DNA from 4 places in the Arthrobacter sp. Rue61a genome. Region 3 is predicted to be linked to each of the others. Evidence: predicted binding sites of a transcription regulator. Region 3 holds the regulator's gene; each other region holds the start of a gene.
What was found. Region 3 encodes HrcA, which represses chaperone genes, less so after heat shock. Its sites were predicted from a motif close to TTNGCACTCGNNNNNNNCGAGTGCNAA; they were not measured.
Positions count from the first base shown of each region.

Region 1: the regulator HrcA is predicted to act here: its motif matches at 2,323-2,349, upstream of groL (chaperonin GroEL).
Region 2: the regulator HrcA is predicted to act here: its motif matches at 1,864-1,890, upstream of groES (co-chaperone GroES).
Region 4: the regulator HrcA is predicted to act here: its motif matches at 2,563-2,589, upstream of ARUE_RS15040 (FmdB family zinc ribbon protein).

Region 1 is NC_018531.1:1,011,057-1,015,682, reverse strand. It holds gene ARUE_RS04810 (RNase H family protein) at 1-289, opposite strand, end outside; gene groL (chaperonin GroEL) at 514-2,139, opposite strand; gene ARUE_RS04800 (cold-shock protein) at 2,463-2,666, opposite strand; gene ARUE_RS04795 (LytR C-terminal domain-containing protein) at 2,839-3,459, opposite strand; gene ARUE_RS04790 (DUF3263 domain-containing protein) at 3,509-3,820, opposite strand; gene ARUE_RS04785 (uracil-DNA glycosylase) at 3,950-4,626, shown strand, end outside.
Region 2 is NC_018531.1:3,333,312-3,337,937, forward strand. It holds gene groL (chaperonin GroEL) at 1-1,341, opposite strand, end outside; gene groES (co-chaperone GroES) at 1,427-1,723, opposite strand; gene ARUE_RS15145 (hypothetical protein) at 1,915-2,277, opposite strand; gene ARUE_RS15150 (THUMP-like domain-containing protein) at 2,345-3,574, shown strand; gene ARUE_RS15155 (shikimate 5-dehydrogenase) at 3,579-4,391, opposite strand; gene ykgO (type B 50S ribosomal protein L36) at 4,430-4,552, opposite strand; gene ARUE_RS15165 (GTP-binding protein) at 4,582-4,626, opposite strand, start outside.
Region 3 is NC_018531.1:2,637,135-2,641,760, reverse strand. It holds gene hemW (radical SAM family heme chaperone HemW) at 1-780, shown strand, start outside; gene ARUE_RS11970 (DUF4870 domain-containing protein) at 816-1,229, opposite strand; gene ARUE_RS11965 (DUF3097 domain-containing protein) at 1,352-2,203, opposite strand; gene hrcA (heat-inducible transcriptional repressor HrcA) at 2,395-3,402, shown strand; gene dnaJ (molecular chaperone DnaJ) at 3,453-4,580, shown strand; gene ARUE_RS11950 (16S rRNA (uracil(1498)-N(3))-methyltransferase) at 4,583-4,626, shown strand, end outside.
Region 4 is NC_018531.1:3,304,030-3,308,655, forward strand. It holds gene ARUE_RS15020 (hypothetical protein) at 1-84, opposite strand, end outside; gene ARUE_RS15025 (GNAT family N-acetyltransferase) at 230-841, opposite strand; gene galU (UTP--glucose-1-phosphate uridylyltransferase GalU) at 848-1,780, opposite strand; gene ARUE_RS15035 (5-formyltetrahydrofolate cyclo-ligase) at 1,882-2,496, shown strand; gene ARUE_RS15040 (FmdB family zinc ribbon protein) at 2,650-2,910, shown strand; gene cpaB (Flp pilus assembly protein CpaB) at 2,976-3,785, shown strand; gene ARUE_RS15050 (DUF4011 domain-containing protein) at 3,809-4,626, opposite strand, start outside.

The DNA.
Region 1 (4,626 bases), 1.6 Mb from region 3:
TCAGCACGGGCTTGCCGTCTGCCTTCCGCCAGCCCTTCCGTTTCCAACCCGGCATCCACTTGGTGATGCAGTTGATGACGTATTGGCTGTCGCAAAGGATCAGCAGCTCTTCCTGCGGCACGTGGGCCGTGGACCGGAACAGGTCCAGGACGGCCATCAGTTCACCCTGGTTGTTGGTACCGTGCGGCCAACCTCCTGCTCGCCAACAGGAGTCATCAACGTACCAGGCCCAACCGGCCGGCCCAGGATTACCGAGGGCGGAACCATCGGCGGCAGCAATAATCGTCATGGGTTAATCCTGCCAGACCACACCGACACTGAAACCGTGATAGTACCCAAGTGAGTCGTAGTAGATGCCGTTTTGAACACTCAATAGGGCATCTGCTGCTACCTACTTGGGTGACGCAGCCAGGGGTGCCGACGCAGAACGGCGGTCCCCACCACATGGTGAGGACCGCCGTCGTCATGCTGTTCAGCGTGAGGCTGGGCGCTGTATCGCTACAGCAGGGAGGCTTAGAAGCCGCCCATGCCGCCCATGTCGTCGCCGCCGGGAGCCGGAGCGTTCTTCTCGGGCTTGTCGGCAACTACGGCCTCGGTGGTCAGGAAGAGACCAGCGATGGAAGCAGCGTTCTGGAGAGCCGAGCGGGTGACCTTTACGGGGTCGTTAACGCCGGCAGCCAGAAGGTCTTCGTAGACACCCGTGGCAGCGTTCAGGCCGTGGCCGGAAGGCAGGCCGCGAACCTTGTCCACCACAACGCCCGGCTCGAGGCCGGCGTTGAAGGCGATCTGCTTCAGCGGTGCGTCGATGGCAACCTTGACGATGTTGGCACCGGTTGCCTCGTCACCCTGGAGGGTGAGGTTGGCGAATGCCTTGGCGCCAGCCTGGATGAGGGCAACGCCACCACCGGCAACGATGCCTTCTTCAACAGCAGCCTTTGCGTTGCGGACTGCGTCCTCAATGCGGTGCTTGCGTTCCTTGAGCTCAACTTCGGTTGCGGCACCGGCCTTGATGACTGCAACGCCGCCGGCCAGCTTGGCCAGGCGTTCCTGCAGCTTCTCGCGGTCGTAGTCGGAGTCGGAGTTCTCGATCTCGGCGCGGATCTGGGCCACGCGGCCTGCGATCTGCTCGGCGTCGCCGGCACCTTCAACGATGGTGGTCTCGTCCTTGGTGACAACAACCTTGCGGGCGGTGCCGAGGAGTTCCAGGCCAGCGTTTTCGAGCTTGAGGCCAACTTCTTCGGAGATGACCTGACCACCGGTGAGGATGGCGATGTCGGCAAGCTGTGCCTTGCGGCGGTCACCGAAGCCCGGAGCCTTGACGGCAACGGACTTGAAGGTGCCACGGATCTTGTTGACGATCAGGGTGGCCAGGGCCTCGCCCTCGATGTCTTCGGCGATGATCAGCAGCGGCTTGTTGGACTGCATGACCTTCTCCAGAACCGTGACGAGTTCCTTCACGTTGGAGATCTTGGAGTTGACGATCAGGATGTACGGGTCTTCGAGGACCGTTTCCTGGCGCTCTGCGTCGGTGACGAAGTAAGCCGAGATGTAGCCCTTGTCGAAGCGCATGCCTTCGGTGAGTTCGAGCTCCAGGCCGAAGGTGTTGGATTCCTCGACCGTGATGACGCCTTCCTTGCCCACCTTGTCCAGGGCTTCGGCGATGAGGCTGCCGATTTCCGGGTCGCCGGCGGAGATGGAAGCCGTAGCTGCGATCTCTTCCTTGGTTTCGATTTCCTTAGCGGAGGCCAGCAGTTCGCTGATGACTGCCTCAACAGCCTTCTCGATACCGCGCTTGAGGGACAGCGGGTCGGCGCCGGCGGCAACGTTGCGCAGGCCTTCCTTCACCAGTGCCTGGGCCAGTACGGTTGCAGTGGTGGTACCGTCGCCAGCGACGTCATCCGTCTTCTTGGCAACTTCCTTGACCAGTTCTGCACCGATCTTCTCGTAAGGATCGTCCAGTTCGATCTCCTTGGCGATGGAAACACCATCGTTGGTGATCGTGGGGGCGCCCCACTTCTTTTCGAGGACGACGTTGCGTCCACGCGGGCCGAGGGTGACCTTGACGGCGTCTGCGAGGATGTTCAGGCCCCGCTCGAGGCCGCGGCGAGCCTCTTCATCAAATGCAATGATCTTGGCCATAACGGCGGTAGTCCTTTCGGGACAGTCGTTAAGAAGGTACCTGTCAGATGGGGTGCCCGCGACGGACGGTCCTTTGCTTGCGGCCTCTGTATGCCCCGCGCTCCAGACCTCACCCCACCAAGGTGTTTCTTGATCCTCCGCCGGTCCAATGCCTGTCCGCCGCCGGGGTTAGCCGGGCCGGGTTTAGCAGTCGAACCATAGGAGTGCTAAATCAATAATTAGCACTCGACCGGGGAGAGTGCAAGCAGAGATGCCACTTTGCTCTACATACAAAGGGATTTCAGCCGAGGGCTGACGTGACGGGCACGGATCCAGGAGCGGAACTACGCGACGCGAACACCTTCGGCTTGTGGGCCTTTCTGCCCCTCCCCCAATTCGAACTCAACCCGCTGACCTTCTTCGAGGGCGCGGAAGCCATCCATCTGGATGGCGGACCAGTGCACAAAGACGTCGTCGCCGGATTCATCCACAGTGATGAAGCCGTATCCTTTTTCGGCGTTGAACCATTTGACGGTTCCCAAAGCCATGATGCCCACACTTTCGCAGTAGCCAAGACCGGTAGCCGGGATCTCCGTACCGGAATTAATCCACTGTAACCATTGTCACTGGCACCGCGCTGCTGTGGATGGCCAAGGCACCGCTTTTGTTATTGAGGCTTAACCGAGTTGGGGAATTTCAGCTGCGGAAGGGGCCTGGAGCTTATTGGTAACCGGGCCCGGCCACAACCACCAGCGGCTGTTGAACCTCGGGCGTTTCCACGATGGTCTGGATGCCCAGTAGCGTACCCAAGGCCTCCGCGTTGGCCTTCTGCTCGGGCGCGTTGTAGAAGATTACGGACGTCTGCTGCGGCAGTCCGCCCCAGTTTCCTACCGTGCTCAGCGCCCAACCGTCGCCCTGGACGAGGCCTGCCACACGCCCTGCCAAGCCCGCAGTCCCCGCGCCGTTGTACACAGCCACCGGAGTGCTCTTATCCACCGGAGCGGACGACGGGGTAGCAGAAGGAGATTCCGACGGCGTCGGTTCGCTGCTGGGTTCGCTGGAAGCGGTAGGTGCGCTGCTGGATTCGGTGGGTTCAGCGGACGGCGCCGTAGATGTCTGCTGGGGTGCCGGCGTCGTGGTGTTCGACGAAGCGCTGGGTGCTACCAGCCCAAGGTTGGGGAGGATCAGGAAGGCCACCAGCCCAAGCACCAAGGCCACTGCCCCAACGGTCAGGACCGGCCACAGAGTGGGGCGTGCGGTCTCTTGGGCGTCGCGGTGAACGCCTTGACGGGACGTGTTCTGCGGAACCCGGTCGAATTCGTCCTTGGCATATTTGGTCATGGTGAAGCTGTGTCCTTGCTGGTTGCTGCTGACAGATCAGCCTGGCGATTTACGCGTCGGACCCCAAGCGACGTGCAGTCCTCGCGCGCTGGCGGGACGTACGTAGTCTACGCAATCTCTTGACGAGCATGGGATCGTGGGCCAACGCGTCCTCGGTATCAATGAGCGCGTTCAGGATCTGGTAATAGTGTGTGGCGGAGAGATCGAACAGCTCCCGGATAGCCTGTTCCTTGGCCCCGGCGTACTTCCACCATTGCCGCTCCAGCGCCAGCATCTGCTGGTCCCGTTCACTCAACGGAGAGTCACTACGGGTCTCGGCCGCGAGGTCCTCAAGGGCAAAGCCGGTGCTCTGCGACGCCATCGGTTCCGGTACTGATTCTGCCACGGCACACTCCTTCGACGCTTGATGGGGAAAATGTCCTACCCCCATGTTACGGGCGAATAACAACGGTGTCATTCGCAGGCGCGGCGCCGCGCGGGAGACAATGGCGTGGTGACTGGTGAGGATGCACTCTTTGATCTTGAACCTGCCGACGCAGCTGACCCGGGCTTCACCGCCCTCCTTGAGCTGCCCCTCGAGGAGCTGATGGCTCCCGACTGGGCAGATGCACTGCGTCCTGTTGAGGGCCAACTCCGGGAAGCCTTGGGTTATGTAGCCGGCCAAGCATCCAGCGGCACCCAGGTTCTACCTGCTGCCAAGAACCTGTTGCGCGCCTTCAATCAGCCTCTGGCCGACGTCAAAGTCTTGATTCTCGGCCAGGATCCGTACCCAACCCCGGGTCACGCCGTCGGGCTTTCCTTCGCCGTTTCCCGCCCAACCCGGCCCATCCCCCGAAGCCTCGCCAACATCTACCGTGAACTCCATGACGACCTCGGCCTGCCGCCACGGGTCCACGGCGACCTCAGTGCTTGGTCGGAGCAAGGCGTCCTGCTGCTGAACCGTGTCCTCAGCGTCGAAGCGGGGAACGCAGGCTCCCACCGCGGCAAGGGCTGGGAGGCCATCACGACGGCGGCCGTCACCGCCGTCGTAAACCGTACGGACGGCGCGGGGCGGCAAAGTCCGCTGGTCGCGATCCTGTGGGGCAAGGATGCCGAGGGCGTCGTGCCATTGCTCGGCGGGGCACCGTCCATCGTGTCCGTCCACCCGAGTCCGCTTTCGGCCTCGAG
Region 2 (4,626 bases), 700 kb from region 3:
CAGGGCGCGGCGGACGATGCCCACAGCAGCTGCTGCGTCGCCTTCGAGCGCCTTCACGGCCGGGGACTCGTCCAGTGCCTTGAGGGCGTGGATGAGAGCGGAACCGCCACCGGAAACGATGCCTTCTTCGAGGGCTGCACGCGTGGAGGAAACTGCGTCCTCGATGCGGTGCTTCTTTTCCTTCAGCTCAACCTCGGTGGCTGCGCCAACCTTGATCACGCCGATGCCGCCGGCCAGCTTGGCCAGGCGTTCCTGCAGCTTTTCCTTGTCCCAGTCGGAGTCCGTCCGGGTGAGCTCAGCACGCAGCTGTGCAACGCGGTCGGCAACGTCCTGGGCCGTGCCGGCGCCGTCAACGATGGTGGTGTTGTCCTTGGTCACCGTGATGCGGCGCGCGGTACCAAGCACCTCCAGGCCAACGGTGTCCAGGGTCAGGCCGAGGTCCGGGGAAACAACCTGGGCGCCCGTGAGCGTGGCGATGTCCTGGAGCATGGCCTTGCGGCGGTCGCCGAAGCCCGGAGCCTTGACGGCAACAACGTTGAGCGTGCCGCGGATGCGGTTGACGATCAGCGTGGAAAGGGCTTCGCCTTCGATGTCTTCAGCGATGATGAAGAGCGGCTTGTTTGCCTGCAGGGCCTTCTCCAGCAGCGGCAGGAAGTCCTGCAGCGAGGAGATCTTGCCCTGGTTGATCAGGATGAGGGCGTCCTCAAGGACGGCTTCCTGGCGCTCAGCGTCGGTGACGAAGTACGGGGAAAGGTAGCCCTTGTCGAACTGCATGCCCTCGGTGAGGACCAGTTCGGTCTGGGTGGTGGAGGACTCTTCAATGGTGATCACACCATCCTTGCCAACCTTGCCGAATGCTTCAGCCAGCAGTTCGCCAACCTCGTCGCTCTGCGCGGAGATGGCTGCAACGCTGGCAACCTGGGTGCCTTCAACTTCGCGGGCGTTCTCCAGGAGGCGGGCGGCGACGGCTTCGACGGAAACCTCGATGCCGCGCTTGATCTCGCCCGGAGCTGCGCCGGCAGCAACGTTGCGGAGGCCTTCCTTGACCAGCGCCTGTGCCAGCACGGTAGCCGTGGTGGTGCCGTCACCGGCGACGTCGTTGGTCTTGGTGGCTACTTCCTTGGCCAGCTGTGCGCCAAGGTTCTCGTAGGGGTCGTCAAGCTCAACTTCGCGGGCGATGGTCACGCCGTCGTTGGTGATCGTGGGAGCGCCCCACTTCTTGTCCAGCACGACGTTGCGGCCGCGCGGGCCAAGCGTCACCTTGACAGTGTTGGCGAGCTTGTCGATACCGGCCTCAAGAGACCGGCGGGCAGCATCGTTAAAAGCAAGCTGCTTTGCCATGGTTGTGTCCTTTCAAGACAGAAAACCCGCACCGCTGACGGGTTGGAATGATTCCAACGCGGCGGCGGTGCGGGGCTCCGGGAAGTTACTTTACGACGATCGCAAGGACGTCGCGGGCGGACAGAACGAGGTACTCGTTGCCGCCGGTCTTGACTTCGGTTCCACCGTACTTGGAGTAGATGACGACGTCGCCAACAGCTACGTCAACCGGTACGCGGTTGCCGTTGTCATCGAAGCGGCCGGGGCCGATTGCAACAACTTCGCCTTCCTGCGGCTTCTCCTGTGCGGAGTCCGGAATTACCAGGCCGGAAGCCGTGGTCTGCTCTGCTTCGAGCGGGCGAACAACAATACGATCCTCAAGAGGCTTAATCGAGACCGACACTCGGACTCTCCTTTTCATGAGCTGATTCATGGACTAAGAACTAGGGTGCCGGAGCGTACAACCGTCGTCGCGGTGCCGGAAGACGCTTGGCGTGATTAGCACCCTCCGGGGGAGAGTGCTAACAAGACTCTATGTAAGCGTTAGCACTCGGTCAAGGTGAGTGCCAGCATTTCGTCATGGGTGAACGTTCGTCACCTGCCGGTGAGGTCGTCCAGATCGTAGTCTTCGCCGTCATCGTCTTCGTCCAGCGGAGCGTTGCCACGGTTCAGATACAGCACCACGGCGGCGGCAACGGCCATGACGCCGGAGATCACCAGCGTGATGATTCCACCGGTCCTGGCTCCGCTGTAAAGTTCGCGGATGCCTCGCGCTTCATCCGTGGCGTCATTGACGCTTTTGCCAGCGACGGAGTAGGTGGCGGCATTGAAGGAATCCAACGCAAAGATAATGACGAGCAGGCCGATGCACACCACCGCGATCACTCCCCCTGCTATGAGGGCGGGGCGCGCGAATTTTGCCATGGTTGAGGGGTGCGGGGCTGCGTTGTCTTCCATGAAAACAACCTTATCGGGCTGATTAGCCGGTCACGCTGTCAAGTGCCGCGCCGTTAGGCTTGATCCCATGCCTCACGCACCGCAGGAACAGATCGCCCCCTTGCTGACCACTGAAGGATGGGAACTTCTTGCCTCCCTGGGGCCCTACCGGGAGGCCGATTCGTTCAGCGTCAACGCGCACCTTCGGAAGGCCGGTCACTCCCCCGAACTCGTGGCCGCGGTGCTCACGCAATCCCGGCTGCGGACACGCGCAGAGGCAAAGTTCGGCGAGTTTGCCCGGCAGATGCTGTTCACCCAAGCCGGTTTGGAACAGGCCACGCGATTGAACGTCGCAGCCCGGCACGCGGAGCGCTTTGCGAAGGCCGGCATCTCGCACGTTGCAGACCTCGGCTGCGGCCTTGGCGCCGATTCCATGGCGATGGCGTCAATGGACATTTCCGTGACCGCCGTTGAGATGGATGAAACCACTGCCGCCTGCGCCACCATCAATCTCATGCCCTTCCCGCATGCCACCGTGGTGCATGCGGATGCAACCTCCGTAGAGTTGGACGGGATGGACGGGGTATGGCTGGATCCTGCCCGCCGAACCACGTCCACGTCCGGAACCAAGCGGATTTGGGATCCTGAAGCCTTCTCTCCCCCGCTGTCCTTCGTAGAACGTCTGGCGGCGACCGGCCGCGCTATCGGCGTCAAGATGGGTCCCGGCATTCCCCACGACTCCGTGCCCCCAGGCTGTGAAGCCCAGTGGGTCTCAGTGGGCGGAGACGTCACCGAAGTGACCCTCTGGTTCAACGCTGTGGCGCGCCCCGGCGTGCGTCGGGCCGCGCTGGTGATCGGCAACCAGGGCGCCGCTGAAATCACCAGCGGCGCGGATTTCGACGGCGGTCCGGTAGCCGTCGTCGGGCCCGTTGAGGGCTTCCTCTACGAACCGGATGGTGCGGTGATCCGCGCAGGACTGGTGGCCGACGTCGCCGAAAGGCTGGGCGGGCACCTCGTGGACGAGCACATCGCCTACATCTGCGCCCCCGAGCTTCACGACACCCCTTTCGCCCGCGCCTTCAAGGTGCTTGAGGTGATGCCGTACAACGTCAAGGCCCTGAAGGCCTGGGTGAAAAACCAGGGCATCACTGTGCTGGACATCAAGAAGCGCGGCACTGCCGTGACGCCGGAAGAACTTCGGAAGCAATTGCTGCCTGCCAAGCCCGTCAAAGGCAAGGATGCGAAAACAGCCACCCTGGTCCTCACCAGGATCGGCGAGGAAAGAGTGGCTGTTGTCGTGGAGCCGGTGACGGCCTAGAGCGTCAGCGGCGCGAGAACTCCGAGGCTTCCCGGACCTGCTCGGCGCTAGGTCGCACACCCGTGTAGAGGACAAACTGCTCCTCAGCCTGGATGGCGATGACCTCGGCACCCGTGATCACAGGCTTACCGGCGGAGCGTGCGGCGGAGATAAGGGGCGTCTCCGAAGGCAAGGCGACGACGTCGAACACCACCTGTGCAGCGGCGATCGTGGCGTCGTCGAAGGACTGGGCGGTTTCATCCGCACCAGCCATTCCCAGCGGCGTGACGTTAATGATGAGATCGGCTGTGGAGCCGTTGACGTCATCCTGCCAAGCGAAGCCGTAGAGATCTGCCAGCGCGCGGCCGGTGTCCTCGTTGCGGGCCACGATGGTGACGGCGGTGAACCCGGCGTCCCGAAGTGCTGCGGCTACGGCCTTCGCCATGCCGCCTGCACCGCGGAGGAGCACGCTGTGGCTGTTGGGAACCTGATGGTCCTTCAGCAGCCGGGCAATGGCGATGTAGTCCGTGTTGTAGGCAGTCAGCACGCCATTGTCGTTGACGATGGTGTTCACCGAATCGATGGCCTTGGCCGACGGGTCCATGACGTCAACCAGCGGGATGACGGCTTCCTTGTACGGCATGGACACCGCGGCGCCCCGGATCGGGAGGCCGCGGATGCCAGCCACTGCAAGGGTGATGTCCGCCGGGGCGAATGCCTTGTAGACAAAGTTCAAGCCGAGCAGATCGTACAAATAATTGTGGAACCTGGTCCCGATATTGCTGGGCCGGGCCGCAAGCGAAATGCACAGGGACATGTCTTTGTTCAGGATTGGCATTCCCCCATTAAACACGCCCATTTATCACCGACGTGCGGTTAGCCCTGCCGCGCCTTCATCCGCGGGTTGTTCTTGTTGATGACGAACGTGCGTCCACGCCTGCGGACAATTTGCGCACCGGGGATCTTCTTGAGGGCACGCAGCGAATTCCTGACCTTCATGGTGTTTCTCCTTTGGTTGGGTGTTTGGTTTAGAGGGCGTCGCTGAGTTCCAGGGGGTCGTCCCAGACGCCGAA
Region 3 (4,626 bases):
AGGGTCTCCTTCGGCATGCAATCCGCGGTTCCGCACGTTCTGAAGGTACTGGACCGCACCCATACGCCCAGCCGTGTGCCACTCGTTGTGCAGTGGGCGCGCGAAGCCGGCCTGGCAGTTAGCCTTGACCTCATTTACGGCACGCCCGGAGAGTCCATGGCCGACTGGCAGCTGTCACTCGAAACTGCGCTCTCGTACCAACCAGATCACATCAGTGCCTACGCGTTGATTGTGGAGGACGGCACCAAACTTGCGGCCCAGATACGTCGCGGCGAAGTACCCGGTATTGACGATGACGACCACGCCTCCAAGTACGAGTTGGCCGACAAGATGATCTCTGAAGCGGGCTTGAACTGGTACGAGGTCAGCAATTGGTCCCGGACGCCGGAACAGGCTTGCCGGCATAATCTTGCCTATTGGCGCGGAGATGACTGGTGGGGCATCGGCCCCGGAGCCCACTCCCACGTGGGTGGTGTCCGATGGTGGAACGTCAAGCACCCCACGGCGTATGCCTCACGGCTCGGGAGCGGAACCTCACCGGCTGCCGGACGGGAAACCCTCGACGTCGAAACCCGGGAAGTTGAGCGCATCATGCTTGAAGCGCGGCTTGGAACAGGGTTGTCCGTGGACGCCCTGGACGCGATCGGACGGCATGCGATGGCCGGGCTGATTGCCGACGAACTGGTTGACCCGGTGCAGGCATTCAAGGGTCGCTTGGTCTTGACCCTGAAGGGTCGGCTCTTGGCTGACGCCGTAGTCCGAAGGATTCTTCCCGACTAACCTCTGCGCCCTTCCCTCTGGAGGGGGAGGGCGGGCTACTTAATCCAGCGCAGGTTGACCTTGTAACGGTGAGGCTGCCCGTGGTTGACCCGGATTCCCGCCGAGACGGAGAAGCACGTCAGTGCCACCCAGATAGCCGTGGCGATGACGGCGAAGATGTTGCCCACCACGGGCAGCAGCACCAGGATGTTGGCCAGCACTGCAGCGATGGTGGGAGGCAGCGTGAAGTTCAGGGCTTCTTTTGATTCCTGCGCGGTGAACGGCCCGCGATCCCGGAAAATCAAGTAGATCAGAAGGGACGGCAGGCATCCCAGGATGCCGCCGAAGTGGGCCAGCGTAGCCCACTGCCTGTCCTCGCTGGCCGTCAACGGTAGTGCGTTGGCAGGCGCGCCATGGTACTGGGGCCGGCCTGCGGCGCTGCCCGGTTCTTCAGGAGCGTTATCTGCCACGGTGTCTTCCCTTTGCTGTAAAGATGCTGCGGTGTTGCTGTCCCAGAATACCGGCCCCAACGTGCTTCCCGGGACCAACGCCCCTTTGACACGGTGGTTGATGTTCCTTCGTGGACGTTGCCTCAGGGAACTGTCAGGAAATCGATGACTTCCTCAACGCGTCCCAGCAGCGATGCCTCGAGGTCGGCATACGTGCGTACTGCACCAAGGAGACGTTGCCAGCCCAAGCCTATGTCCTCGGCAGTCTCGTGGGGCCAGCCGAACGCGCTGAGGATTCCCGTCTTCCAGTCGATCCCGCGGGGGACTTCCGGCCATGCCTCAATGCCCAGGACCTTTGGCCGGATGGCCTGCCAGACGTCCACGTAGGGGTGGCCGACAATCAAAACGTTTCCTGCAGCCCCCGGTACCGTCATGGCATCGGCGGCGATGCGCGACTCTTTGGAGCCGGGGACAAGGTGGTCCACCAAGATGCCGAGTCGGCGACCCGGCCCGGGGTTGAAGGCAGCGATGGCCGACTTCAGGTCGTCTACGCCATGCAATGGCTCCACGACGATGCCTTCCACGCGGAGATCGTCACCCCAGACCTTCTCGACGAGTTCGGCGTCGTGCTTTCCTTCCACCCAGACGCGGCTCGCCTTGGCCACCTGGGCACGTTGGCCCTGTACCCTCACGGATCCGGAGGCTGTCCGGGTGGAAGGGGCGGCAGAGGCGGCAGGGCGGGCAGCAGGAGGCATAAGCCGTATGGCCTGGCCCTCCAACAGGAACCCGTATCCGAGCTGGAAAGATTTGGTCTTTCCGCGCCGGTCCTCAAGGGAGACCACATGCATTCCGCCCGATTTCTCAACGCGGGTGACTTCGCCCACCCAGCCGGACTGGACGTCCTCGAGGACCATTCCCCGCTGGACGGCTACTTCCGGCAGCTGCTTTTTGGCTGGAGCGGACAGATCCTGCGGTCCCCAATTGTCGAAAGCCAAGGGATTCCTACCTTTGTGCTGGTTTATGGTGCGGGCCGAAGCCGGCCGCGGCAGGTTTCAATGCTAGCAACGGGGTGGCTCATACTAGACTTGTTAGCACTTGGGCATGTTGAGTGCTAAGTGTGGTGGTCCGATTGAGATCCCGCGTTGACCGGTCCCAGGGACCATGGCAGTCGTCAGGAGGTGGAGCAATGAGTGAGCCGCGCAAGCTTGAGGTGCTGCGTGCCATCGTTGAGGATTACGTGCATTCCAGGGAACCTGTCGGTTCGAAGGCCCTCGTGGAGCGGCACCATCTTGGCGTTTCCAGTGCCACCATCAGGAACGACATGGCTGTCTTGGAAGAGGAAGGCCTCATCGCGGCACCCCACACCAGTGCAGGGAGAATCCCTACGGACAAGGGCTACCGCCTGTTCGTCGACCGCATTTCGCAGGTAAAGCCGCTCTCGGCCGCCGAACGCAGGGCCATCCATTCGTTACTAGAGGGCCCCGATGAGGTTGACGACATCCTGGAGCGCACCGTAAGGCTCCTGTCGCAGCTGACCAATCAGGTGGCCGTCGTGCAGTATCCGCATTCCAACCGCGCACTGGTCCGTCACGTGGAGTTCGTCCTGTTGGGCCCAAAGCAGGTGCTCGTGGTCCTCATCGCGGACACCGGCAGCGTAGGGCAGAAGGTCATCGACGCCGGCTCGGACGTAAGCAACGAAGCCTTGATGCTCCTGAGGTCCCGCTTCCTCGGCAGCATTGCCGCCACGCAACTGGCTCTCTTGCCGCAGGTGCTCCCATCGGTAGTTGCCCTGTGCCCGCCGGAGCTCCGCAGCCTGGCGCAGACGTTGGCCCAGGGGCTCCAATCGCTCAGTGACACCAGCCGAGAAGAGCGCATCCTGATGGCAGGAACGGCCAACCTTGCGCGCTCCAACGTGGATTTCCCCCTGAGCATCGGTCCCGTGCTGGAAGCACTCGAGGAACAAGTTGTCATGCTCCGGTTGTTGTCCGATATGGGGGATGACCCCCGCGGAGTCACTGTGAGCATTGGACGCGAGAATCCGTACGACGGCTTGGCTGAGGCATCCGTCGTGGCTACGGGCTACGGCTCCGGCGCCAAGGTGGGGATTCTCGGTCCCACACGCATGGACTATCCCACCACCATGGCAGCCGTTCGTGCCGTGGCCCGTTACCTTTCCCGCATTCTCGGCGGCTGAACACCGGTCCGAGGAAACATCCGCAGTACAACAAGGAAGAGATACCGACTTTGAGCAGCCACTATGACGTTTTGGGAGTCTCGCCGGAAGCCACCGGGGAAGAGATCAAAAAGGCGTACCGCAAGTTGGCGCGGAAACTGCACCCCGACGTAAACCCCGGTGAGGATGTCGCGGAACAGTTCAAGGCCGTGACCCACGCTTACGAAGTGTTGTCAGACCCCCAGAAACGCCGGGTCTACGACGCCACGGGCAATGAGAACGGCACCGACAACGGTTTCGGTGGCGGCTATTCCGGCCAGGGTTTCGCGTTCCAGGACATCTTCGACACCTTCTTTGGTGGAGGCGGTGGCCACGGTGGACCGGCCTCCCGTGTCCGTCGCGGCCAGGACGCGCTCATCAGCGTCCGCATCGACCTGAAGGACGCCGTGTTCGGCGTCAACAAGAAGCTTGAAGTGGACACCGCCGTTGTCTGCCCCACCTGTGATGGCAGCTGCTGCCGCCCGGGCACCCATCCGGAGCGCTGCGACATTTGCGGTGGCAGTGGCCAGGTTCAGCGGGCTGTCCGATCCATCCTCGGCCAAGTCATGACCACCGCCCCCTGCGGTTCCTGCGAAGGCTTCGGCACCGTCATCAAGGATCCCTGCAACGAGTGCAACGGGCAGGGCCGTATCCGCAGCCGCCGTTCCCTCACCATCAAGGTCCCGGCAGGCGTCGCAACCGGTACGCGCATCCAGCTGTCCGGACAGGGCGAAGCGGGGCCCGCAGGTGGTCCTGCAGGTGACCTCTATGTAGAGATCCGGGTTAACAACGACGCCATGTTCATGCGTGAAGGCGACGACCTTCACGCCACGCTCAGCGTGCCCATGACGGCGGCCGCGCTGGGAACCGAGCTGCAGCTGGACACTTTCGACGGCGCACAGGACATTGATGTGAAGGCCGGCACGCAATCGGGAGAAGTCATTACCCTCCGCGGCCTGGGTGTCACGCACCTCCGGGGCTACGGCCGTGGCGACCTCAAGGTGCACCTGCATGTGGAGACGCCCAGCAAGCTCGACCCCGCCCAGGAAGAACTCTTGCAGCAGCTGGCCAAGCTGCGTGGCGAGCAGTTTACGGAAGGAAAGCTTGTGGCCAGCGGCGGTATGTTCGCAAAGCTGCGGGACAAGCTCGGTAACCTGTAGCGGTGAGCAATCCTGTTTTCTTCACGCCGGCGGGTTCCCTCGGTCA
Region 4 (4,626 bases), 670 kb from region 3:
AACAGCGGCCGTTTGGACTTGTTGCCGCCTGTTCCGCAAAACGTAGGGCGCCACCCAGACCATCCACAGCGCGACAGTGACCACTAGTATCACCGAGCTGCTGAGAGGGAAGTCCACATTCAAAACCGTAGAAGCAAATCGCCGGGTGCAGCGGCATTGCGGCCGGTGTGTCGTCGGCGAGTCCGCAAATGACTGGAGATACGTGCAAAACGGCCGATGACCTGCCGGTTTATCCTCGGAGCCACCTGCGCAGGAGTCCCTCTGGAACTTCATCGGCGGTCAGTGCAAAGGAGCGGTGATCAGCCCATTCGCCGTTGATGTGCAAGTAGCGCTCCCGGTAGCCTTCGTCGCGGAATCCAAGCTTCTCCACCACCCTCAAACTCGGTGAGTTCTCCGGACGGATGTTGATTTCCATTCGGTGCAATCCCAGCACCCTGAAGCAATGGTCCGTTGCCATCGCAACCGCAGTTGGAGCAATGCCGTGCCCGGCGCGGTCCTTGTCGACCCAATAACCCAGGGTGGCCATCATGGCCGATCCCCAGACGATGGAGGACACCGTAAGTTGCCCGACGATCCTTGGTTCCCGAAAGCCCTCGGTCCGCTCAACAATGAGAAAGGGCAGTGCGGATGACTGACGGGCCTGTTCATTCAGGGAACCCACCATTTGGCGGTAGCTGGGGAGGCGCCCACCCGGAGCCGGGTTGGACGCCTCCCACGGCGCAAGCCATTCACTGTTCCGCGAACGGACCTCGGACCACTCCCGCTTGTCGCGGTAACGGATAGGCCGAAGCAGCAGGTCTCCGCTTTCCAGCGTCACCGGCCAGATCGCAGAGCCGTACATCGTGGGTTATTTGGGAAGTGCGGCGGTGAAGTTGGGCAGCCACTCACGAAGTTCAGGACCGAGGTCTTCACGTTCGCAGGCAAGCTCGATGCAGGCCTTGAGGTAGCTGAGCTTGTCACCGGTGTCGTAGCGGCGGCCGCGGAAGACAACGCCGTAGACGCCATAGCCTTCGCCTTCCCCGGCGGCAAGCACCTCAAGGGCGTCTGTCAGCTGGATCTCTCCACCGCGACCGGGGGCGGTCTTCTCCAAGACTTCGAACACGGCCGGGTGCAGGACGTAGCGTCCGATCACGGCAAGGTTTGACGGTGCTTCTTCGGGGGAAGGCTTCTCAACGAGCTGCTTGATGCGGACGTAGCCGTCCTCGCCGTTGTCCTCAACATCGGCGCAACCATAAGCGCTGATCTTGGAGGGCTCCACCTCGATGAGGGCAACCACGGAACCGCCGGTCTTCTGTTGAACGGCGATCATTTCGCTCAGCAGGTCTTCGCGGGCGTCGATCAGGTCATCGCCAAGCAGGACGGCAAAGGGCTCGTAACCTACGTGCTGCTTCGCACGAAGGACAGCGTGGCCAAGACCATTCGGGTCGCCTTGCCGGACGTAGTGAATGTCACCGAGGTTGGTGGCGGACTGAATGGCTTCAAGCTTGGCGGTATCGCCCTTTTCCGCCAAGGTGGCCTCAAGAGCCGGGACACGGTCAAAGTGGTCTTCCAGTGCTCGCTTGCTGCGTCCTGTGATCATCAGGACGTCATGCAGGCCTACCTTGACCGCTTCTTCGACGACATACTGGATGGCAGGCTTGTCCACTACGGGCAGCATTTCCTTCGGCATCGCCTTCGTGGCGGGAAGGAACCGGGTGCCAAGGCCCGCTGCGGGAATGACGGCCTTACGGACAGCGTTGTTTTCTAGAGTCACCGGACTAATGTAACGGACGGAACACATCAACCGCTAAACCCCTCGCCGCGCTGATAGCACTTTTGATTTCCGGAGTGGACAGCCTCCGCTGATTAGCTGTTATGCAAAGACCTTACGAATGGACACAGATGCCCTCCAAGGAAGACATCCGGAGCAGCCGGCGGCTGCACAGGCGAACCCTCACTCCGGAGCACATAGCAAGTGCAGGTGAGTCCCTTGCGCGGCACGGGACAACCTGGGCAGCAAGGGTCTCCCCGGGCACTGCCGCGACCTTCGCCGTGTATCTGGGTGTAGCTTTCGAGCCACCCACCCTTCCCCTCATCCGATCGCTGCACGAGGCAGGGCACAGGGTTTTGTTGCCCGTTTGCGAGCCCGGCCGGCAATTGAGTTGGGTTTACTGGACACCTTCCACGGCATTTGTCAGGTCCTCTTATGCGCCCATAGACGAGCCCGAGGGTGAACGCATTGAAAGTTCAGTGATAGCCGGAGCCGCGGGAATCTTCATGCCCGCCACGGCCGTGGACCGGGACGGCAACCGGATTGGCCAAGGCGGCGGTTACTACGACCGCCTTCTTCAAGGCCTCGACGCTTCCGGCGGGCGGCCTCCCACCATTGCGGTACTTTACGACGACGATTTGTTACCTTCGGGATCCATTCCCGCCGAGGCGTTTGATCGTCCCGTGCGGCAGGTGTTGACCCCGTCGGGCATCGTCCAACTCCACGACGCCGCGAAGCCCGGCTGACGCTCCGGCCCGCCATGTGAACCTTGGCACATCCGCTGGTACGTGCCGCCTGGACCGATGATAGAATTGGCACTCAGGCCCTGCGACTGCTAAAGAGGAACTTCTCCGCTGATGCTGCACAGGACCTGAACTTTGTCCTAAAGGAGGAACTCAGTGCCCACATACGCATACGCCTGCAAAGACTGTGACCATGCCTTTGACATCGTCCAGTCCTTTTCTGACAGCTCCTTGACGGAGTGCCCCGAATGCAATGGTGCGCTTCGTAAGAAGTTCAATAGCGTCGGCGTCGTTTTCAAGGGCTCCGGGTTCTACCGGACAGACTCGCGCGACGCCAAGGGCAGTACGGTTTCGGCCGCACCAGCCGCCCCGGCTGCCACCGCAGCAGCACCGGCAACCGCAGCCGCAGCCAGCTAGGCGCTTTTCCACATAGCGCACCGGACCACTGTTTGCGGGTCCGGGAAGCTGGCTAACGTAGCGGCATGCCATCTACGTCACGCAGCGCTCTTCTCTCCCGCGCCGAGCGTTCAGCAGCAGCCGGCAATTGGCCACCACTGAACCGTTCGCCCAACCGCCTGTCCCGGGCCCGTGCCGGGAATACTGCGCGCTTCAGCCGCAATCGTCCCGGAGATCGTGCTGGTCAACGGGGCCAGCGGGCCGGATTTGGCTCCTGGATCACACGAAACCGCCGTTTGGCAGTAGCGCTTCTGCTGTGCGTGGCTGCCGGCATCGCAGTCCAGCAGCTCACTCCCGCATCGGAGCAGCGTGTGAGCGTCGTAGTCGCAGCTCGCGACCTCCCAACGGGTACCAGCCTCACTGAATCCGATCTCACCAGCGTTGGGGTGCCACCTGACCTCGCACTTAGCGGTGCTTTGAATAGCATCGGCACTCTTGTCGGCCGCCAGCTAGCCTCCCCTCTCGGCAAGGGGCAGATACCTACGGAGTCGAGCCTGCTGGGTCCGGGCCTCCTGACGGGAGCTCCTGTGGGCACGGCAGCGGTCCCACTCCGGATGGCCGACCCCTCGTCCATCCAGCTCCTCTCTCCCGGCCAGTTGGTCACGGTGGTCCTCACCGCAGCGGGCTCCTACGACGAGTCCAGGCAAAGCCAAGTCCTCGCAGGCCCGGTGCCCGTCCTCTGGACATCGGCACAGGGCGGCAAGCCGGGCGAATGGCTGGGGACAGGTGACACCGATGGCCTGGTAGTGGTGGCGGCCGATCCCCAACAAGCAGAAAAGCTCGCCGGCGCATCAACGCAAGGCAAGCTCTTCTTTGTTTTGGTCAGCCCCTCATGAGCTGCTCAGTCATAGCCAGCTGTTCAGCCCCAGTGTGGCGGTTTCTGTTCCTTCAGCCACTGCTCATGGTCGTAGCCGGAATCGTCACCCCATCGCCGGGGATCATCCTCAGCGGCCTTTGTAGGAAGAATGCCGCTGGAGCCCGTCTTGGCTGCCGTGGTCTTTGGATCCGCAGCCTCTTCGGCTTCAGTATTGCCCGGCTCACCGGATTCCTGCGAAGCACGGTCTTCTGTGCCTGTGTCTTGATCCATCAGTGGTGCTTCTTTCACATCTTCTGCAGAGCTGTTTATCTCGGCAACGTCATTTGCCTCACGGACATCGGCCTGAAATTCGCCGTCTGCACGGTCCACCGAACCGGAAGGAAACGGCAGCTGTGCATCGCCCGCATTCAATTGTTCACCATCGGAGTGCAGGAAACCATGCTGGGCGGAGGCCGACTGGGCGATGTGGTTCTCCAGCCCCAGGTACGAACCAATCCTGTCCGCGCAAGACGAAGGATCCGTGAAGACCTCAATCGTCCAGAGCGACATGTAGCGCCAGCCCATGCGCTCCAGCAGTTGCGGCCGCAACCGGCTCCGTTCACGGACGCTCATCCGCCGGTAGCGTTCAGTACCATCGGATTCGATGGCAACGGGGGTGGGGATTTCAGCACCCTCCCGGCCAATGGTATGGACGGGGTCGGCCGCCGCTGCTATATCCAGCACGCCATCGTAGAGATGCCAGACTCGGGCTCCGCGGGCACGCAGGCGTTCTCCAAGGTCGGCCACCAACGGATCCTCACCAAGCGCCTGCTCACTGGCTACAGCGCGGGAGGCAGGTGTTCCGAGGTTGCTGTTCCCGG